3 regions of the Paraburkholderia sp. SSBN10T genome follow, and region 3 is predicted to be linked to each of the others. Evidence: predicted binding sites of a transcription regulator. Region 3 holds the regulator's gene; each other region holds the start of a gene.
The links. Region 3 encodes LexA, which represses DNA repair genes until DNA is damaged. Its sites were predicted from a motif close to ACTGTATNNNNATACAGT; they were not measured.

Region 1: a site for LexA is predicted at 3,572-3,589, ahead of recA (recombinase RecA). Genes of this name have one in related genera too.
Region 2: a site for LexA is predicted at 4,513-4,530, ahead of AC1ECK_RS18470 (VRR-NUC domain-containing protein). Genes of this name have one in related genera too.

What each region holds. Positions count from the first base shown of each region.
Region 1 is NZ_JBWQQI010000013.1:185,550-193,007, forward strand. Features, by position in the region: gene sucC (ADP-forming succinate--CoA ligase subunit beta) at 1-625, opposite strand, end outside; gene AC1ECK_RS20910 (DUF2889 domain-containing protein) at 622-1,362, opposite strand; gene recX (recombination regulator RecX) at 1,550-2,413, opposite strand; gene recA (recombinase RecA) at 2,421-3,491, opposite strand; gene AC1ECK_RS20925 (response regulator) at 3,722-4,567, shown strand; gene AC1ECK_RS20930 (sensor histidine kinase N-terminal domain-containing protein) at 4,577-6,118, shown strand; gene AC1ECK_RS20935 (MFS transporter) at 6,348-7,458, shown strand, end outside.
Region 2 is NZ_JBWQQI010000011.1:108,181-115,638, forward strand. Features, by position in the region: gene AC1ECK_RS18440 (class I SAM-dependent methyltransferase) at 1-126, shown strand, start outside; gene AC1ECK_RS18445 (class I SAM-dependent methyltransferase) at 152-811, opposite strand; gene AC1ECK_RS18450 (DinB family protein) at 852-1,430, opposite strand; gene AC1ECK_RS18455 (sterol desaturase family protein) at 1,568-2,479, opposite strand; gene AC1ECK_RS18460 (LytR/AlgR family response regulator transcription factor) at 2,593-3,294, opposite strand; gene AC1ECK_RS18465 (sensor histidine kinase) at 3,282-4,364, opposite strand; gene AC1ECK_RS18470 (VRR-NUC domain-containing protein) at 4,556-6,337, shown strand; gene AC1ECK_RS18475 (ATP-dependent DNA helicase) at 6,334-7,458, shown strand, end outside.
Region 3 is NZ_JBWQQI010000014.1:8,656-16,113, forward strand. Features, by position in the region: gene AC1ECK_RS21130 (hypothetical protein) at 1-303, shown strand, start outside; gene AC1ECK_RS21135 (ABC transporter permease) at 392-1,219, opposite strand; gene nodI (nodulation factor ABC transporter ATP-binding protein NodI) at 1,237-2,151, opposite strand; gene AC1ECK_RS21145 (universal stress protein) at 2,402-2,884, shown strand; gene AC1ECK_RS21150 (DUF2939 domain-containing protein) at 2,981-3,631, opposite strand; gene AC1ECK_RS21155 (hypothetical protein) at 3,721-4,065, opposite strand; gene lexA (transcriptional repressor LexA) at 4,096-4,749, opposite strand; gene AC1ECK_RS21165 (sulfate ABC transporter substrate-binding protein) at 5,074-6,114, shown strand; gene cysT (sulfate ABC transporter permease subunit CysT) at 6,200-7,096, shown strand; gene cysW (sulfate ABC transporter permease subunit CysW) at 7,093-7,458, shown strand, end outside.

The DNA of each region.
Region 1 (7,458 bases), on a different contig from region 3:
CCTTGCCGTCGCCCGTCAGGATCAGCGGGTTGATTTCGGCCAGCGATGCGTCCGTTTCCCAGAATGCCTTGTACAGACCTTGCAGGATCGCGCGAGCTTGCGGCAGCGAAGCGGCGGGCACGCCGATTTTCGTGGCCAGTTCGTCCGCTTCCGAGTCCTTCAGACCGGTCGACGGATCGACGGCGATCTTGTGGATCAGCTCAGGCGTCTTTTCCGCGACTTCTTCGACGTCCATGCCGCCTTCGCTCGAAGCCATCACGACGACCTTCTGCGAGACGCGATCGATCACGAGACCGACATACAGTTCCTTCTTGATGTCAGCGCCTTCTTCGATCAGCAGGCGGTTCACCTTCTGGCCTTCCGGGCCGGTCTGGTGCGTGACGAGTTGCATGCCGAGGATCTGGTTCGAGTATTCACGAACCTGTTCCAGCGACTTTGCGACCTTCACGCCGCCACCCTTGCCACGGCCACCCGCGTGGATCTGAGCCTTCACGACCCATACCGGGCCGCCCAGCTCTTCAGCGGCCTTGACCGCATCATCCACCGAGAAGACCGGCTTGCCGCGCGGTACCGCGACGCCGAATTTCCGCAGGATTTCCTTACCCTGGTACTCGTGAATCTTCATGCGTGATTCCCTTCAGTCTGAGAGTTGGATTGAACTTCGTTTCCGCTGCTGTCGTTCAAACGGGACATGCCGCCGCCGTTGCCGGCGGATTGGCGGGTTTGCTCGCTTGCTGCATCCGCGCGTTCCGCTGAACGCGGCGCGCGGCCATACCAGCGCGGATAAAACTGTCGCACCGCCTCGCCGTCGAAGCGCAGCGCGTGGCAGCGACCCAACTGGAATGGCGGCTTGTCGTTTGAGTGCTCGTCTGAGGCTTGAGGTGAAGCGTTCCCTGAATCCGCTTCGTGCGGCGGCTTGCCGCTATTGGTATTCCACACTTCGCCGGCGAACGCCTGAATGGCGGCCGTGGGCAGGACAGCGCACAACTCGGTGAGATGCGTGCAACCTGCCGTGCCGCTGAGCAAACGGGCGGTTTCGCGACGGAAGTTGTTGAACAGATTGAGCCCGATGAGGGCACGATAGGCGGGATTGGTGGCTTCGCACTGACCGGGATAGGGCACCCAGTCGGACGACGCTTGCGCGTCGACAACGTTGAGCTTGCGATCGATCGTAATGCGGAGCCAGAGTTCATGGATCGGCTGACCGTTGGGCCGGACGCCCGACGCAAGTGCCACATCACGTGGCTTTTGGTCGGTTAGACACGCCTCTATGTCCCACAGGCCGTCTTCACGCTCATAGGCTTCCGCACGAATTGCGCGACGATGGCGCAACTGACGGGAAGCTGGCGGGGGAAGCGGCATGCGGAAGGAAAAGGCCGAATTGGAAAACCGTTGAATTTTAGCATACTGGATATTTGAGACAGCGCGCGTTGTGCATAGCACCAATCCGGTGCGGGTAGATGCGGCGCAGTGTCGCGCGAGATCGGCGTGCCGGGATATGCGCGCGGGCGCGGTGGGTGTGGCGTCCAGGCTTGGGTGGCTTGTGGCGTCAGTCGCCAGCCCACTCCTCGTCGATCCCCTTGAGGATCTTGCCGATGGTCGCGCCGGAAAAACCGCGTGCCGCGAGGAAGCGTGCTTGCCGCGCACGTTCGGCCGGGGTTTCTGGAAGGTGGCCGTATTTCTTGCGCCAGATCTCCTGAGCGCGCGCCAGTTCGGTTTCGCGAAGCTGGGCGCTCGCCTCTTCGATCAGCGTCTGGCCAACCGCATGACGCTTCAGCTCACCGACAATCCGGTTCGCACCGAGGCGCGAAGCGCGGCGATGAATGAGGCTTTCGGCGAAGCGCGAATCGGACATCCAGCCTTCGCTTTCGAGCGAATCGAGCAAAGCTTCCAGGGAGTCCGCCTCTTCGACGAAGGGCATCAGCTTGCGCGAAAGTTCGGCACGACTGTATTCGCGGCGCGAGAGGTAGCCGAGTGCGCGTCCTTTTAACGAGCGGACGGGGCCTTTGGATTTCCCGGCTGCGCTCGCCTCGTCCGGGCGCGCTTCTCCGGGTGCACGGCGCGAGCGGGTGTAGGTGGTTTCCGTGGGCGCATCGGTAGCGTCGCCCTGCGCTGAAGGCGCGCGGCCGGAAGCCTGGTCGTGCGCGTCGAAGGACTCGAACGGGTCGAATGGATCTGAAGGCTGCACGGAGGAATGCTCGGGCGACTGCCCGGAGGAACGACGGCCCGCAGGAGACTGCGGCGAGCGTACTGAGGAACGCCCGAACGAGCGAACCGGCCGTGACGATGAATGAGCGGAGTCTGACTCCGCGGAGTCTGGCCCAGCCGAACCTATTGGATCAACTGGGACATCGTCACGCGGGCCGTCCGCATCACGTCCTGCATCGGATACAGGCCGGCCCTTGCGTATCACGCGACGATTACTCCTCTTCGCCCGCGACTTCGGCGCCTGCTGCAACTTCCGCCATCGCATTCACGCCCAGCGATTCACGGATGCGGTTCTCGATTTCGCGTGCGATCTCGGGATTTTCGCGCAGGAATTCGCGTGCATTGTCTTTACCCTGACCAATGCGCTCGCCGTTGTAGCTGTACCAGGCACCGGCCTTGTCGACGATCTTCGCCGAGACGCCCAGGTCGATGACTTCACCCTGACGCGAGATGCCTTCGCCGTACAGGATGTCGAAAATCGCTTCACGGAACGGCGGCGCCACCTTGTTCTTGACGACCTTCACGCGCGTTTCGTTGCCGATCACTTCGTCATTCTTCTTGATCGAGCCGATACGGCGGATGTCCAGACGCACGGATGCGTAGAACTTGAGCGCGTTGCCGCCCGTGGTGGTTTCCGGATTGCCGAACATCACGCCGATCTTCATACGGATCTGGTTGATGAAGATGACGAGGCAGTTCGTACGCTTGATCGTGCCGGTGAGCTTACGCAGCGCCTGCGACATCAGACGTGCTTGCAGACCCGGCAGCGAGTCGCCCATTTCGCCTTCGATTTCGGCCTTCGGCACGAGAGCCGCGACCGAGTCGATCACGATCATGTCGATCGAACCCGAGCGCACCAGTGCGTCGGCGATTTCCAGCGCCTGTTCGCCCGTGTCCGGTTGCGAAACCAGCAGGTCCGACACGTTCACGCCGAGCTTGCCCGCGTACTGGATGTCCAGTGCGTGTTCCGCGTCGATAAACGCTGCCGTGCCGCCGAGCTTTTGCATTTCAGCAACGACTTGAAGCGTCAGCGTGGTTTTACCCGACGATTCCGGCCCGTAGATTTCGACCACACGGCCACGCGGCAAACCGCCGACGCCAAGCGCGATGTCGAGGCCAAGCGATCCCGTTGAGACCACCTGAATGTCTTCGACTGCCTCGCCTGCGCCGAGCCGCATGACCGACCCTTTGCCGAACTGCTTTTCGATCTGCGCGAGCGCGGCAGCCAGGGCCTTGCTCTTTTCAGCCGTCAGTCCAGCCGAGCCTTTCTTGCTTTCTTCCATGAATCGTCCTTTGCTATGATGAACGGCGTCTGAGGCAGATGTGCAGCCCATTCATCACGGACAGCACCCTAAACGCAGACACTGTATAAAAAAACAGTAGTTTTGGCAAGCACGATTCGCACATGGCGCCATTCATGTGCGGTCAAGCTGCGCCGACTACCCACAATAATCTCTGGAGACCGCTGCGCGCCGGGCGTTACCACGGTGCCGGCATGGCAGGCTGGCGCATCATGCGAATTCTCATTGCCGAAGATGACAGCATACTCGCGGATGGTCTGATTCGATCACTCCGCCAATCGGCATACGCCGTTGATCACGTGAAGAACGGCGTCGAGGCGGATACCGCGCTGTCGGTGCAAACTTTCGACCTGTTGATTCTCGATCTCGGCCTGCCGCGCATGCCAGGGCTCGAGGTGCTGCGCCGCCTGCGGGCGCGCAATTCGAACCTGCCTGTGCTGATCCTGACCGCCGCGGATAGCGTCGATGAACGCGTCAAAGGGCTCGACCTCGGCGCCGACGACTATATGGCCAAGCCATTCGCCCTCAACGAACTCGAAGCCCGCGTGCGGGCGCTGACCCGGCGCGGCGCCGGTGGTGGCCCGACGGTCGTGCGGCACGGCTCGCTGTCGTTCGATCAGGTGGGGCGGATCGCTTACATCAACGACCAGGTCATCGAATTGTCGGCGCGCGAACTGGGCCTGCTCGAAGTGCTGCTGCAACGGATCGGCCGGCTGGTGTCGAAGGAGCAACTGGTCGATCACCTGTGCGAGTGGGGCGAAGAGGTCAGCAACAACGCGATCGAAGTCTACGTGCACCGGCTGCGCAAGAAGATCGAACCGAGCGGCGTGCGCATTCTCACCGTGCGCGGCCTCGGCTACTGCCTGGAGAAAGCCGCGCAGACGACAGCCGGGGCGAGCGCGCCGTCCTCCATGGCGGCGTCCAGCGCGAGTGCAGGCGCAGCCGCGGCATCATCGGCGCCAACCTCCAGTCCATCTGGCTTACCGGCCGCATCCGAGCCTGCCGCGCCCTCCTCGCCCGCACCCGCCGCGATGCCCGCGAGCCACCACTTCAAATAGAGAGCGCTCATGTCCGCACGCGCAGAGCGCGCCGCGGCGCCAGCGGCGGACCTCGACGACGAGGCGCGCGACGCCCGTTACGAGAACCCGTTCGCGCCGCCCGACGAAACGGAAACCGCCGCCGCGGCCCGCCCGCGCTCGCTGTTCGGCGAAATTCTCGACTGGATGCTGGCGCCTTTGCTGCTGCTGTGGCCGATGAGCATTGCGGTCACCTACCTCGTCGCCAAATCGATCGCCAACGGTCCGTTCGACCGCGCGCTCGAAACCGATGCCTATGTATTGGCCCGCCAGATCCATGCGGTAAACGGAGTCGCGGAGCTGTCGCTGCCTGACGCGACGCGCGATTTCCTGAGCGGGGACAACGTCGACAAGGTGTTTTATCAGGTGCTCGGCACGCGTGGCGAACTGGTGGGCGGCGATCGCGACATGCCGCTACCGCACGAAGAAGACCGGCCACCACCGGGACTGGTCGAGTTTCGCGACGACATGCTGCGCGGCAACGACATCCGCGTCGCTTACACGACCGTCGAGTTTCCACAGACACCGGGCGCGCTGCCGGTACTGGTACAGGTTGGGGAAACGCTCGACAAGCGCAGCCAACTCGCCAACGACATCATCAAAGGCGTGATCCTGCCGCAATTCGTGATCCTGCCGCTCGCGATCGTGCTGGTGTGGTTCGGCCTTTCGCGCGGGCTCGCGCCACTGCACGCGCTGCAGGCGCATATCCGCGCACGGCGTCCGGACGATCTGTCGCCGCTCGAAGCTCATCGCGCGCCGCCGGAAATCGAGCCGCTGGTGACGTCCTTCAACGACCTGCTGACACGTCTCGAACAAAACATGGAGCTGCAAAAGCGCTTCATCGCCGACGCCGCGCACCAGATGAAGACCCCGCTCGCCGGTCTGCGCACCCAGGCCGAACTCGCGCTGCGGCAGGACGTGTCCGCGGAAGTCCACCGTTCGCTCGAGCAGATCGCGACGAGTTCCGAGCATGCGGCGCGGCTCGTCACCCAGCTACTGGCTCTCGCGCGCGCCGAAAACCGGCTGTCCGGACAAATTTTCGCGCCTGTCGAGCTCACCGAGGTTGCCCGCAATGCGGTGCGCGACTGGGTACAGGCGGCGCTCGCCAAGCAGATGGACCTCGGCTACGAGGGACCGGACGAAGCGGTGCAAATCAACGGCAGTCTGCTGATGCTGCGCGAGATGCTGTCCAATCTGATCGACAACGCGATCCGTTATACGCCGGCCGGCGGGCGCATCACCGTGCGGGTACGGCCCGACCCGGCGGCGCGGTTAGTGCATCTGGAAGTCGAGGACACTGGCCTCGGCATCCCGGTCGCGGAGCGCACGCGGGTAGTCGAACGCTTCTACCGGATTCTCGGGCGCGAGGGCGACGGCAGCGGGCTGGGACTCGCCATCGTCCGCGAGATCGCGGCCATGCACGGCGGCACGCTGACCATCGACGATAACGTCTATCAAACCTCGCCGCCGCTAGCCGGAACACTCGTACGCGTCAGCTTACGGGCCCAGGAAACGGCACGGGACTTACCCTAAGCGAGCGGACTCCAGACCAAAATAAAATGCAAGATGCCGCGCATTTAGCGAGTTTTTATTATATTTATTGTCAATTTGGCCGATGATGCATGAATTTCAACTGGCCAGCCCGCACCGTCAATTTTGAGACACAACGTCAGTAGGCCGTAAGTTTCCACTCCAATAATCCGGAACACGGGACCGCCTTTTGGGGCGGGCCGCGTTCTTATATCAATCTTGGAGACGACATATGGCTACCGTTGGCGGGCAAATCTCCCACACGCCGATGACGCATGATGAGAAGCGGGTTATCTTCGCATCGTCGCTAGGCACGGTTTTCGAGTGGTATGACTTCTACCTGGCCGGCTCGCTCGCGGTCTTCATCAGCAAAAGCTTCTTCTCCGGGGTCAATCCCACAGCCGGCTTCATCTTCACCCTGCTCAGCTTCGCGGCGGGCTTCGCCGTGCGGCCGTTCGGCGCGATCGTGTTCGGGCGGCTCGGCGATATGGTGGGACGCAAGTACACGTTCCTGATCACGATCGTCATCATGGGCCTGTCGACCTTCCTGGTCGGCTTCCTGCCCGGCTACGCCGCGATCGGCATGGCGTCGCCGGTGATCTTTATCGCGATGCGGCTGCTGCAAGGTCTCGCGCTCGGCGGCGAGTACGGGGGCGCGGCGACCTATGTCGCGGAACACGCACCGGCCGGCCGACGCGGCTTCTACACCGCCTGGATCCAGACGACGGCTACCCTCGGCCTGTTCCTGTCCTTGCTCGTGATCCTCGGCGTGCGCACCTCGATGGGTGAAGATTCGTTCGGTGCGTGGGGATGGCGCGTGCCGTTTATCGCGTCGATCATCCTGTTGGGCGTGTCGGTCTGGATCCGGCTGCAATTGAACGAATCGCCGGTGTTCGCACGCATCAAGGCCGAAGGCAAAACCTCCAAGGCGCCGCTGACCGAAGCGTTCGCTCAATGGAAAAACCTGAAGATCGTGATTCTCGCGCTCATCGGGTTGACCGCCGGCCAGGCCGTGGTCTGGTACACAGGCCAGTTCTACGCGCTGTTCTTCCTGACCCAGACGGTCAAGGTTGCCGGCACCACCGCCAATATCCTGATTGCGCTGGCGTTGCTGATCGGCACACCGTTCTTCCTGTTCTTCGGTTCGCTGTCCGACCGGATCGGCCGCAAGCCGATCATCATGGCCGGCCTGCTGATCGCGGCGCTGACCTACTTCCCGCTGTTCAAGGCGCTCACGCACTTCACCAACCCCGCACTCGAAACCGCGACGCAGAAGTCGCCGATTGTGGTGATCGCCAACCCCGATGAGTGTTCGTTCCAGTTCAATCCGGTGGGTACCGCCA
Region 2 (7,458 bases), on a different contig from region 3:
GTTTCCGCGGATGAGACGATCGCGCTTGGGATACAGGCCGGTCTGCACGAGCAGCATTGCAGCAGTCGCGAGGATATGCTTGGCAGAGCGGATGTGAGTTGGAGCTTTGTTGGTTTGAGGAAGTAGCCGGCGAGAACTGGAGAGCCATCCATCACGGATGGATGCGCGGGGTAGCCCGATAGACCTGCATCAACAGGCCGGCTGAAGACCCATCGCCGGATCTCCGACGCGGAACCGGTAACCCTTCCGCACCAAAATGCTCAGAATCAGGCTTGATCGCCGGCCACTCATACAACGCGACTGCTCCGCGCATCCGTCCTTGCCGGGTGGCAGCAACCTGGCGACCACGAAACCAGAACGCAACCGATACGACCCGTGTGCCCGGCTTTAACATTCGGTCGAAGAGGTCGGCCAGTTTGACCATCGGATTGCGCATCAAATAGCAGGTCACCGCATCGGCGTCTGCCAGATTGCATTTGTTGAAGTTTCCCCAGGTCAGCGACACATTGCGCAGCTTCCGGGTCCGGAGTCTGGCAATCCAATAGGGAAGCGGCGAAATTTCGATGCCTCGCACTTCTGCATCCGGGAACGCGCGTGCCAAAGCCATCACAAGCGCGCCCCAGCCGCTGCCGAGCTCATAGATGATTGCCTGTTGCGGAAGATTCGCTTCTTTCAATAGCGCGATTGCGTCGGCGGCTTCCGACGCGCTCAAGGAGAGGGAAGGGACGCCCGTGAATAGCTGAACGACAATCAGCGACAGACAGCCGATGGCGACGATAAAAACCGCGAGAAACGAAACGATATCTGACATGGCGGGCTGTCGGTTCGCTATGTGCTCGTCAACGTGCTGTCTACGCTGCGCCTCGCAACCGACGCGCGGGCTCCGTGCTGTGCAAATGCACGGCGTAGGTGTCCCACGGCAATTTGATGCCTGGCTCCAGGCCGTTGGAAACCTGTTTCAGAATCCGTCCTACCTCACCGCGGTGATAACCGCCATGGGTCACGACGTGGGTTAGCATCTCTTCGCGCGTCATATATCCGTTGTCGCCGTCAGTGAACGCGAAGGCGACAGATTCGGACAACATGGCCGGAGTGACCGTTCCTAGATAGTCGAGGTACCACTGATCGGTAGACGCCAGGCCAGCGCGCAGCTCCGCGAGATCGGGTGTGTCCGGCGTATTGTCCGACTGGAAGTGATGACTCTCGCCCACGAGATGAGCCACAAAGATCTTGTTCACCACCAGGCAATGATTCATCAACCGGATGGCAAGATGCCGTTCCGTCGAATGGCGCTCGGGGCTCAAGCTGTCCATTGTATCGAGGAGTTCGCCATTGGCCCACGCCTGATAGCGGAACATCTTGAGCAGCAGTTCACTTACACCCATCGTGTCACTCTCCTGATTCGAACAAAATGCGAGCTTGGCTCGCATATTATTTCGGCAGGCGTCCTGGATGTCTACTCGCATTTCCGATTTTGCAGCAGCGCTGCGCAGGAGGCCACGCCAAACTGTTCCCAAGGCTGCGGTAGAGCCAATCGTCGCGGCAGCAACTCGCGTCCTGGATTCTCCTACCGTTGCGGCTCGCCCAAAGACAGCGTGTCCACGCGCCGTCTGAGGTCTTCGGTGGTCTCGCCCTTGCCGTCCGGCTGCCACCCAGGCGGCATGAAGAGGTATCCGCACGCCTCGCGGATCGACCGCGCCTTCAACAGATCGCGCCACAATGCGCGCCAATGATCGAACTCCACTCTCAGCACGTTATAAGTCGTCATCGGCGTGACCAGACCGTAGCGACACGGCACGTCGCGCTGCTCTGCAATATATGTATTGAACAACCGGTCGAACACGATGAGCACACCACCATAGTTGCCATCCAGATACTCGATGTTCGACGCGTGATGCACCCTATGCGCCGAAGGCGTGTTGAGAATCCACTCCAACGGCCCTAAGCGCGGAATCCATGTTGCGTGCAGCCAGAACTGATAAAGCAGGTTGAGCGAAAGCAACATGAGCACGATCTGCGGCGGCATGCCAAACAGCGGTGGGAGCACGAAGAACAGCGTGGATCCGGCAAGCCGGCCGGTCCAGCCGATACGGTACGCAGCAGAGAAGTTGAGCTGGTTAGGCGAATGGTGGACGGCGTGGTTGCACCAGAACCAGCGTATCCGGTGGGCCGCACGGTGAAACCAGTAATAGCAGAACTCCTGACCGATAAAGCACGCGAGCCATCCGCTCCAATGGTTCATCGGCAAGGTCCAAAGCCGGTGCCGCCAGAACCAGCTCATTGCGTCGCTCCAGAACGCGAGCGGCAGCAACCACTGCAAGGGATACTCGCGAACCAGAAAGTCGACCACCGACACGGCGGCTGCGCGCCAGTCATAGCCGCGCCAGCCGCGCCGCACCGACAGCACGAGTGCCTCGGCCAATGAGGACACGAGGACCAGGAAGACGGAGAATTTAAGCAGGGTGAGCAACGCGGCCATGACCGTAGCATCGATAAGGTGACGCCGGTCAGCGTAGTTCGACACCGTGCCCCCGGCAATCGACTTGGGACGAGCCGGGTCTGCCGCGTGACGAATGGAGCAGACCCGCGTTATTACCCTAGACGTTGCATGAGAGCCGCGCGATGCTGTCGGCTGCAGGGCACCTCGGCGCCGCTGCGCAAGGTCACGACGGCATCGCCTTTGCCCCGTGGCCGCACGGCGACGACGGCGGCGAGCGCCACCGCAGCGCCGCGGTGTGTGCGGAAAAAGGCGCTGTCGAGGTCGTCGAGCAGGGCGGCGAGCGTACGACGGATCAGCACGGTCCGCCCGGGCAGATGCAGGGTGACGTAGTTGCCGGCTGCCTCCAGCCATTCGATCTCGGCGCAGCGCACCACATGCGTTTGCCCGCGGTCGGCAATCATCAGATGGGCCGGCGCGGCGATGCGCGGGCGTTTCGGCTTGCGGACCGAGTCGCGCAGCCGCTCCACGGCGCGCTCGAGGCGCTCCGGTTCGACCGGCTTCAGCAGATAGTCGGTGGCGTGGGTGTCGAAGGCCCGCAATGCGTACTGGTCGAACGCGGTCACGAAGACCAGCGCCGGAGCGTCGTCCGGTAACGATGCGGCAACGTCGAAACCGTCGACCCCGGGCATCTGCACGTCGAGGAAGATCACGTCCGGCCGCAATTGCATCGTCAGCGTAAGGGCCGTTGCGCCGTCGGAGGCTTCGCCGACCACTTCGACATCGGCAAATGCGCGAAGCATGCGCAGCAGTTTGCTGCGCGCGAGCGCTTCGTCATCGACAATCAGCGCGCGCATGGTGCCGTCACTCCCGCAATCAGACCGCCGCCTGGCCGCAGCTTCAGTTCGAGGCTCGCCTGCGCGCCGTACAACGATTGCAGACGGTCCGCGAGATTGCCGAGACCCACTCCGCGCACCGCAGGCAGGTGCTGCAAATCGCCGTCGTCCTCGATTTCCACCTGCAGCATTCCAGCGCTGAGCCGGGTTCGTACGACGATGTTCGTGAATGCGCTGCGCCGTTCGACCACATGGCGAAAACAGTTCTCCAGCAGCGGCTGCAGGCCGAGCGTAGGCACCCGGCAGTTCTGTGCAGCGTCGTCGACGTCCCACGAAATCCGCACGCGATCGGCGAAGCGTTGCACCATGATGTCCGCGTAGGCGCGCAGCAACGCCAGTTCGTCGGCGAGCGGCTGTTCGGGGCGGCGGCTTGCGTCGGTGGCCGCGCGCAACAGGGTCGCGAGGCGGGTGAGCACCTTGTCGGCGGCGTCGGGGTTACTGTGGATCAGCGCCGAGATCGTGTTGAGCGCGTTGAACAGAAAGTGCGGCTGCAGTTGCTGGGTCAACTGCGCGAGTTGCGCTTCGCGTGCGAGCGTCGCTTGCTGCTCGGTGCGCAGACGTTCGGCAGCCCATGCCGAGTAAGACCGCAAGCCGAAGTGAATCCCGCCGAACAACGCATAGAACAAGATGAAACTGGTCGCTTCGTAGGCCATCGTTTCGAGCCAGGGCCCGTGCTGATACCGCGAGCCCGCGAGCGCATAGATGCCGATGCGCATCGCATACATCGCGCCGACGTAGGCAATCATTTGCAGCGGCATCCATGCCCAGCTATGGAGAAACCATTGCGCCGGATGGTTGAGAAAGCGGTCGAAGCGCGCGGCGCGCCTCATCTGCACCCGAGCCAGCACCGTGGCTGCGAGGGCAGCCGTGCCGACGTTGACGAGCGGCCGCCAGAAATGCAGTTCGCCTGTCCATAACGTTTCCTGTATCCCAACGGCCAGCATGACCAGCCAATAGGCGGTCCAGGGCCAGACGAGTTGTCGCGACAGGCTGGGCGCTTTGGGTTCACCGGCGAGGCAGCTAGTATTCATTGACCCGGCTCATTCAAGCTGATCTGCGGTAAGGGTTGGGTGTCCACGCACTGGATTTCCGGCACGCGCTGACAGCGGCTTCAGCGTTGCCGGGCGCCGACAATGGTAATCGCGAAGGCGCGAGCATCCCACCGGTTTTGCTATCATCACTGTATAAACATACAGCCCATTGCGATTGCCTGTGGTGACAGATGCATCCTGACGCGCTTTCCGTCGTTCCCGCTGAGGTTCCTTTTACCGCCGCGGGCGCGCCTTCCGCTACCGCCGGCGCCTCCGGGATTGCGTCCGCGCCGCCGCCAATCCCGTCCGCCGCCCTGTACTACCTGGTGAATTTCGAGCGAGCGCTGGCATGGCTCGCCGAGCGCTACGACGACGTGTTTGGCCCGGACGAGCGCCGCTTCCTCGATGCATTCCGCGGCCTGCCGCAGGCATCCCGGGCTTTGCTGGTGCGCATGCTGATGCGCAAGGGCACCCTGTTCAGAGCGAGCCGCCTGAGCTATGAGGAGATCGGCTGTCCGCTGCGCGCCAGCGCGCCGCTGATCGCACTCGGCTGGATCGATCCCGCGCCGCACCTGAGCCTCGACGAACTGTTCGCGCTCGCAACCCGTCCCGAACTACAGCAGATGTTCGCCGCCGTGCCCGTGCGCAAGGGTACCCGCAAGTCGGATCTGCTCGACGCGCTGCGCGCCACGCATGCCGATTCGCGTCCCTATGAGGTCTGGAACCCCAGCTCCACCGACCAGGTGTTCCACGTCGTCATCGCGCCGCTGTGCGAGCGTTTGCGGCTGATGTTTTTCGGCAACCTGCATCAGGACTGGTCGGAATTCGTCCTTGCGGACCTGGGCGTGTTCCAGTACGAAACGGTGGCATTCGCACCGTCGTCGCGAGCGTTCCAGCAGCGTGCGGATGTCGACGGCTATCTCGCCTTGCAAGCGTGCCGTGAGTCGCTCGAAACGCTCGCGGAGGACGAACCTGTCGAGCCGCTGCTCGCCGCAATCGCCGCCGTCGAAACCGCCAACCCGTGGCTCGAAACGCGCCGCGCCAAGCTGCTGTTTCTGATCGGCCAGCACTGCGAGCGTCAGCAGCAATGGGACGCGGCGCTCGCCGTCTATAGCGCTTGCCGGTGGCCGGGGGCGCGCCATCGGCGCATGCGGGTGCTGGAGCGCTGCGGCCGTTGCGAGGCCGCCTTGACGCTGGCGTCGCAGGCGGCCGAAGCGCCGGAAAGTGAAGAGGAGCGCCAGCGTGTGGCGAGGATGCTGCCGCGCCTGCAGCGCCGTTTGGGGCAGCCGGTAGCGAGAACGGTTGCGGCGCGCCGCATCGAGCGCGGTGTGCTGATACTTGCCAGGCCCGCTGCGCCGCTTCCCGTCGAATATGCGGCGCGCGACCACCTTGGCAGCCCGGAGGCGCCGGTTCATTACGTCGAGAACGCGCTGATCAACTCGCTGTTCGGTCTGCTGTGCTGGGAGCCGGTTTTTGCGGCGCTTCCGGGCGCGTTCTTCCATCCGTTCCAGCGTGGCCCGGCCGATCTGCATGCGCCCGATTTCCATACGCGCCGCGCCGCTCAGTTCGACGCCTGCCTTGCGCAACTCGACACCGGGGCATATCGCGAGACGATCCTGCGGCACATCGACAGTAAAGCCGGGCTGCAATCGCCGTTTGTGTTCTGGGGCGTATTGACCTCCGAGCTGATCGACCAGGCACTCGATTGTCTGCCGGCCGCGCATCTGAAACTGTACTTCGCGCGATTGCTGCGCGATATCCGCAGCAATCGCTCCGGTCTGCCCGATCTGGTGCGCTTCTGGCCGGCCAAGCGGCGCTACGAGTTGATCGAGGTGAAGGGCCCCGGCGATCGTCTGCAGGACAACCAGATCCGCTGGCTCGAATACTGCGCGCAGCACGGCATGCCGGTGCGGGTGCTCGACGTGCGCTGGGCCGACGATACGCACGCAACCGGCGTCGAGGCGCAGGCATGAGCTACGTCGTGGCGGTGCGGGCGATGTGCGAGTTCACCGCGCGGCGCGGCGATCTCGACCTGCGCTTCACCCCCGCGCCCACCGCGGCGGAAGGGATCGCCGGACACGCCACCGTGGCTTCGCGGCGGGGCAGCGGCTACGAGTCGGAGATCACCTTGAGCGGCACGCACCGCAGCCTGAGCGTGCGCGGCCGGGCCGATGGGTACGATGCCACGCGCAACCGGCTCGAGGAGGTCAAGACCTATCGCGGCGATCTCGAAGCCATGCCGGACAATCATCGCGTGCTGCATTGGGCCCAGGCGCTGGTCTACGGGCACCTGCTGTGTCAGACACGCGGGCTTGCCGAGCTGCATGTCGCGCTGGTGTACTTCGACATCGGCAGCCAGAAGGAAACCGTCCTCACGCAGTTGCACAGTGCGGCTGCGTTGGAGGCGTTCTTTGTCGAGCAATGCGAACGGTTTATCGACTGGGCGATCCAGGAGGAAGCCCACCGCAGTGCGCGCAACGCGGCGTTGGGGGCACTGGCGTTTCCGCATGGGTCGTTTCGCACCGGCCAGCGCGAACTGGCGGTAAGCGTCTATCGGGCGGCGCGCGACGGGCAGAATCTGATGGCGCAGGCGCCGACCGGTATCGGCAAAACGCTGGCAACGATTTTTCCGCTGCTGAAGGCCTGTGCCGCGGATCAGGTGGAGCGGATTTTCTTTCTGACTGCGAAGACGCCTGGACGCGCACTCGCGCTCGATGCGATCGAGACGCTGCATGCCAGTGCTCGTGCAGCCTTGGGCGCGGACCCAGCCGCGAGCGCCGATGATGCCACCACCACCGGGAACGCCTGCACCACGTCGCCTCTGCCCTTGCGCACGCTGGAACTGATCGCCCGCGATAAAGCCTGCGAACATCCCGACAAGGCCTGCCACGGCGACTCCTGCCCGCTCGCGAACGGCTTCTACGACCGCCTCGACGCCGCCCGCAGCGCGGCGCTGGCCGGGCCGCGCTTGGACCGCACGGCGGTCCGCGCGGCGGCGCTTGCGCATGATGTCTGTCCGTACTACCTCGCGCAGGAACTCGCGCGCTGGAGCGACGTGGTGGTGGGCGACTACAACTACTACTACGACAGCAGC
Region 3 (7,458 bases):
ATCGAAGCATCGGCAACGATCGGCGTGGAGGCCTTCACGCTGATTCCCGACGGCGATCGCATTTATGATCCCGCCGACGGCCTGTGGCCACAGGAACTGCTGGTGTCGCTCGACGGCCCGGTGGAAGAGTCCGATCCCGACGAGGTGCGCACGGTTCGCCTGATTGCCGACGATCCGGGCACGCTGTTTCGCGTCGAATGGCAACGCGCGGACGGCAAGATCGGACGTCAGGAAGGCGGCCCGTTCGCAACGGTCGCGTTTATCTCCGACGTCGAAATCCCCTGGACGGACGACGAAGACTGAGTCTTGCAGTCGCACTGTGAGCTAACGTGAGCACGGTGCGTGACCGAAGCGTGGGCGCGGGTGGCGTGCCGGGGCACATCGCCGCGCGTTAACGCATCATCCTGCGCCGGAATAGCACGGCCGCGATACAGAACGGCACGACCACGTACGCGGCCAGCACGCCGACATGCAGCGCTGCGTGATCGAGCGGGCGGCCGAGCATGGCCGGGCGGATCAGATCCACGGCGTGGGCAAGCGGTAACAACTGCGTGACGAGCTGCGCGACAGGCGGCAACTGCGCAATCGGAAAGAACACGCCGGAGAGCAGCAGCATCGGCGTGAGCGCGAGCGTCTGATAAAACATGAAGAAATCGTACGACGGGGCGAGCGCCGTCACGATCATCGCCACGGCGGCAAACGCGAGGCCGGTCAGGGCGATGACGGGCAGCGCCAGCAGCATCGACGGAAAGTTCGCATAACCGAGCGCCCCGGCCACCAGCATGATCGCCGCCCCGGACAGCAGCGACTTGCTGCCCGCCCACATCACTTCGCCCAGCACGATATCGCCTAGCGTGAGCGGCGTATGCATGATCGCCTCCCACGTGCGCTGCACGTGCATGCGCGAGAAACCCGAGTACATCGATTCGAAGCTGGCCGACATCATGACGCTCGACGCGACCGTGCCGGCCGCCAGAAACGCGATATACGACACACCGTCGACGTGCCCGACCATCAGGCCGAGCCCGAAACCCAGACCGAACAGATAGATCATCGGATCGGCGAGATTGCCGAACATCGACGCCAGCGCGAGCTTGCGCCACACCAGATAGTTGCGGCGCCATACCGCGATCCAGTTGACGGCGTTGGCGGGCAGGGCGGCAAAGGGCTCGGCGGCGGGGGCGGCCTGGCTGGGGGGATCGTAGCTGCGTGCGTCCATGTTGGTTCTATCCTGCTTCAGTCCTGCATTTCGCGGCCGGTGAGCCGCAGAAACACGTCTTCGAGATTGGCCGGCCGGTGCAGATAGCGCAGGTCCGAGCGCTGCTTCAGCCGTGCATGCACCGGTTCCGCCTGGGTGACGTAGCAGAACAGCGTTTCGCCGCTGATTTCCGTGCGTTCGGCGAGTGGCGCCAGTTCGTCGCGTAGCGCGATGGGGTCCGGTCCGTAGATCTCGATCACGTCGCAGCCGATCTCCGAGGCGATCAGGTCATTCGGCGCGCCTTCCGCAATCTTGCGCCCTTCCTCGATCACGCATAAGCGATGACAGAGCCGCTCGGCCTCTTCCATGAAGTGGGTGGTCAGGAGAATCGTCTTGCCGCGGGCGAGCAGCGAGCGCAACCGCTCCCAGATCAGATGGCGCGCCTGCGGGTCGAGCCCGGTCGTGGGTTCGTCCATGATCAGCACGTCCGGATCGTTGACAAGCGCGCGGGCCAGCGTCAGGCGCCGCTTCATGCCCCCGGACAGCTCGCCGACCCGCGCATCCGCCTTGCTTTCGAGCCGGGCGAATTCGAGCAGCGACGGCACCAGCGCACGGGTTTGCGCCGAGCTCAGGCCGAAGTAGCGGCCGAATACCAGCAGGTTTTCCCGCACGGTGAAGTCCGGGTCGAGATTGTCGAACTGCGGCACCACGCCCACGCGCGCCCGCGCAAACCGCGAGCGCAGCGGAATCGGCTCGCCGCACAGGCGGATCGTGCCGGCATCGGGCGCCGCGATGCCAAGCAACATGCGTAATGTCGTCGTCTTGCCGGCGCCGTTCGGGCCGAGCAGGCCGAAGCATTCGCCGCGCCGCACGTGGAACGACAGGCCGTCGACAACTGTCTTATCGGCATAGCGCTTGTGGACTTGCAGGAATTCGATGGCGGCTTCAGACATGGGGTCGTTGGGGATTCCGAAAGACGTGAAAGGCCGGTGCGGCTGCCCATTCTAGGGCATCGGCGCTGCAATGTCGGCGCTCGTGCACTGGCAGAGTGCGGGTTCTTGCGCTGCGGCATGCGCTGCACAACGGGCCGGACGCACTGAGCGTGTACTTTGTCGCGGTTAGCGTTTTCCATCCCTTGCAAGCTGAATTGCGGCGCACCATGATTCAGGACAGAACCGCGATCGACGCGGTAGGGAGAACATCATGGCGAGCTACAAAAAAATCCTGCTGTGCTACGACGGCTCGCGCGAAGGCCGCAAGGCGTTGCGTTGCGGGGCCGACCTGGCGCTGGACCTGAAAGCTGAAACGCATTTGCTCTCGGTGGTCGACATGCGCTCGAGCATTGCGCAGAGCGCAGGCCTCTTGACGGACGTGGCCTGCGGCAGCTTCGAGAAAACCGCCCGCGACATTCTCCAGGAAGGGGTCGACTGGCTGACCGAACGCGGCGTTAGCGCTCAAGGGCACTTTGCGTTCGGCCATCCTATAGACGAAATCGCCAACCTCGCCAATGAGTTGCACGTGGATCTCGTGGTGGTCGGCCACCGCTGCCGCACCGGGTTGTCGCGCTGGTGGATGGGAGCGGGCAACACACCGCTGCTCGATCGCGTTTCGTGCAGCATTCTGGTGGCGTGCTCGTCGGTCCAGGAGCAGCAACAGGCGGCAGCCGCTACAGCGACAGTGGCTTGACGAGGCACGCAGTGGGTCGGGCGGTGGGCTGAATCGCGCACGAGTGCGCACACGAGGTCACGCACAAGCGGATCACGTCACACCGCGCCGCGCCACCTAACCGTTCAGGTCCACGGCGGCCAGCTTCCACGAAAACAGCCCTGCGCGCCGCAGAATCGCTGAATAGCGCGTATCGTCTGCACCATGCTGATACGTGACCACGAATTCGTTGATGCCGCGATAGCCCGCCGTGGTTTGCGGCGGCGCGCTCGTTTCAGCAGTTTGTGACGCTGCGGGCGCTGGGGCGGGCGTCACGGCGCCGGGCGTTGAATTCGCGGTGCCGGCCGGGGCGTTCGCTGCGCTATCTTGCGGCACAGGCGGACGCTGGGTAGGGTCGCCACGCGGCGGCATGCCGTTCAGCAGTGCCGCAACGCCATCGGGCGTAGCGTAGGCATCGACCAGTGGACCGATCAATGCCGTGCCGATCATCGACCCGAGCGCCGCGAGCGGGTTGCTGCCCACACGGGCCTCGAGCTTTCTCGTCAGCAAGCCGGAAACTTGCTCTTTCAGACTTTCGCGTAGCGCGGGATAGTCCACATACTCGCTGACAGTTTGCGCATCGCGGGCATCGGCGGCGTGCTTCAGGCGATTGAGCGCCAGATAGGGCGACGCATAGCTGTAGCCAAGGACAGCCACGAGCGCAATCACAAGCAGTACGACGATCAGCGGCCGCGCATAGCCGCGTTTAGCAGGTGTGGAAACAGCCATCGGGCGAAACTCTCCATGAGGGGTGGTTTTAGATGGACCACATTCGCACGGAAACGATCCCTGCGCGCACCTGCACCATCCCCGCCTGCTTATTCGAACAGCGCGTTCTGCACGCCTGCCCGTTCTTCGGCGATACAACGATCAATCATGCGGCATACCGCATCCACCGTACCCACCATGATGAGGCGCGACGGGCCGTGGTAGACCCGTACCGGCGCACGCCGGGCCGGCTCCGCCGTATTGAGTCCGGAATTCAGCGACACCCGTGCGAAAGCCGGCAGCGCCGACGGCAAGGTTGAGCTCTGCGGCTCGGGTGCGTCGAACAACGAAGGAGTCGTACCGGACGCCTCGATCGGTGCGCAGGGCACCAGCTTGCGCAAATGGCGCAGACGACCGAACTGGCGGAAGGGCAGCAGGCGGGCAAGGCGTTCCATGAGTCTCTCCAGTCTTGTTCAGTGCAGGGTTCAGAACTCGGTGGGGCGGATCAGCCCCACCGCGATGCCTTCAAGTGCGAATTCCGCACTGCCGGCCTGAACGAAGATGTTTTCGTAATCGGGGTTCTCGGCGATCAGCTCGATTCCATTCGGCCGGCGCTTGAGACGCTTGACCGTCACGTCGTCGCCGAGCCGCGCAACGATGATCTGGCCGTCTTTCGCTTCGCTTTTCTTCTGCACGGCGAGCAGGTCGCCGTCGAAAATGCCGGCGTCCCGCATGGACAGCCCGCGCACTTTCAACAGGTAGTCCGGCTTGCTCGAGAAGAGTGCCGGGTCGCAGGCGTAGTGCTGCGAAATGTGCTCCTGCGCAAGGATCGGGCTACCCGCGGCCACCCGGCCGATCAGCGGCAGCGACAACTGCATCAGGCTGGGATGCGGCAAGGTGAACTGATGCGGCGCGTCGTCCTGGCCGGCCAGCAGCAGCCGGATGCCGCGCGACGCGCCTGCCGCGAGTTCGATTACGCCTTTGCGCGCGAGGGCGCGCAGATGCTCTTCCGCCGAATTGGCCGAACTGAAGCCCAGTTCGGCGGCGATCTCCGCGCGGGTGGGCGGGAAGCCGGTGCGTTCGATAGCCCGGCGGATCAGATCGAAAACTTCTTGCTGTCGTGCGGTGAGTTTGGTCATGGCGCCACTGTATGGATAGACAGGTGACTGTATTTTTATACAGTATCGGGCGCAATTCAAGCTTTACTTTAAGTTCTCGACCCTGGGTGTCGTTCCAGCGCCGCTAACCGGCGTCTAAACAGTCGTTTTCGTGCCGCAACACCGCGTCCGGCTGTCATTACCACTTTTACGTATTAAAAAATGAAGAAACATTATTTTTAATGATGAAAGCCCTTCGATAGACTGGCCTCCACTCTGACGCCCGCAACGGTGCAGACCAGATGACGCGCAGCACACAACATCGGACGCAAGGCGTCTGAACCAACCACAACGCGGAGAAGATGGATGATCGATCAGGGCACGGGGTTCGCCGGCAGGACCAGAAGACTCGTCGCGGTATTGGCGCTCGGCGCGGCCGCGGCACTCGGCCTCGCAAGCAAGGCGCAGGCTGCGGATGCGACGCTGCTGAACGTGTCCTACGATCCGACCCGCGAGCTCTACCAGCAGGTGAACGAGGCGTTCGGCAAGCAGTGGAAGGCGCAGACCGGCGAGACCGTCACCTTCAAGCAGTCGCACGGCGGTTCGGGCGCCCAGGCGCGCTCGGTGCTCGACGGGCTGCAGGCCGACGTCGTGACGCTGGCGCTCGCCTACGACATCGATGCGCTCGCCAACAAGGGGCTGATCGACAAGAGCTGGCAAAAGCGTCTGCCGGATAACGCCGCGCCGTACACCTCGACCATCGTGTTTCTCGTGCGCAAGGGCAATCCGAAGCACATCAAGGACTGGGACGACCTGGTGAAGCCGGGCGTGTCGATCGTCACGCCGAACCCGAAGACTTCGGGCGGCGCGCGCTGGAACTATCTGGCAGCGTGGGCTTACGCCGAGCATCAGCCGGGCGGCAACGACCAGAAGGCCAAAGAATTTGTCTCGAAGCTCTATAAGAATGCCGGTGTGCTCGATTCGGGCGCGCGTGGGGCCACCACGAGCTTCGTGCAACGCGGTATCGGCGATGTGCTGATTGCCTGGGAAAACGAAGCGTTCCTGTCGGTGAAGGAATTCGGCCCCGACAAGTTCGAGATCGTCGTGCCGTCGGTCAGCATTCTGGCCGAACCGCCGGTGGCGGTGGTCGACAAGGTGGTGGACAAGCACGGCACGCGCAAGCTGGCCGAGGCATATCTGAACTTCCTGTATAGCGAGCAGGGGCAGGAAATTGCCGCCGAGAATTTCTACCGGCCGCGTTCGGACAAGGTGCCGGCCGCGCTGACCGCGAAGTTTCCGAAGCTGAAGCTGTACACGGTGGACGACTCGTTCGGCGGCTGGGCCAATGCGCAGAAGACGCACTTTGCGGATGGCGGCGTATTCGATTCGATTTACTCGCCGCAGTAAAAAGGACGGCGCCAAACGTGGCGGACCGTGGCGGACCTGCGCCAGACGCTGCCGCCATGGATTTCACCCTGACCGAGCATCCAGCATGACGACGTTGACCTTCCGCAAGCCAAGCGCACTGCCTGGCTTCGGCCTGACACTCGGCATTACGGTGGCGTATCTGAGCCTCGTGGTGCTGATTCCGCTTGCGGCGACCTTTCTCAAGACGGCCTCGCTCGACTGGAGCCAGTTCGTGCGCGCGGTGGCCGCGCCGCGCGTGCTGGCGTCGTACCGGCTGACGTTTTTCTCGGCGCTCGGCGGCGCGCTGATCAATGCGGTGTTCGGCTTTCTCGTCGCGTGGGTGCTTGTGCGCTATACGTTCCCGTTCAAGCGTCTGGTCGACGCGGTCGTCGATCTGCCGTTCGCATTGCCCACTTCGGTCGCGGGGATTTCACTCGCCGCGGTCTATGCGGGCAACGGCTGGATCGGCCAGTTTCTCGAACCGCTCGGGATCAAGATCGCGTTCACGCCGGCGGGCGTGCTGGTCGCGCTGACCTTCATCGGCCTGCCGTTTGTGGTGCGCACCGTGCAGCCGGTGCTCGAAGAGTTCGAGCGCGAGCAGGAAGAAGCCGCCGCGTGCCTTGGCGCGTCGCGCTGGCTGACGTTTCGGCGCGTGGTGCTGCCGGCGGTGGTGCCGGCGCTCCTGACCGGTTTCGCTCTGGCCTTCGCACGAGCGTTGGGCGAATACGGCTCGGTGATCTTTATCGCGGGCAATGTGCCGATGAAATCGGAGATCACCTCGCTTCTCATCATCACCAAGCTCGAACAGTACGACTATGCGGGCGCGACGGCTCTCGCGGTGGTGATGCTGGTGGTGTCGTTCGTGATGTTGCTGGCGATCAATACGCTGCAGTGGTATCTGCAGCGCCGTACCCGCCGCGGTGCGGCAACGGCCGCGTTGCCTGGCGCGGTGGCTGCCGGCGTGGCCGGAGGTGTGCAATGAGCCACGATTCGGCTGCTCTGCCGCCCGCCTCGCAGGCGGCCTCGAACGCCGCGCGGCGGGCCGATCCTGTCACCGAGCCGCGTTTCGTGCGCTGGGCGTTGACGGGCATTGCGCTGCTGTTCCTCGCGCTGTTTCTGGTGGTCCCGCTCGTGGCGGTGTTCTATCAGGCGCTTGGCAAGGGCATCGGCTTTTACCTCGACGCGCTGGCCGACCCCGATGCCGTCTCCGCGATCAAGCTGACGCTCCTGACCGCGGCGATTGCGGTGCCGCTGAACCTCGCGTTCGGGCTGGCCGCGTCGTGGTGTATCGCGAAGTTCGAGTTCCGGGGCAAGGCGCTCCTGACGACGCTGATCGACCTGCCG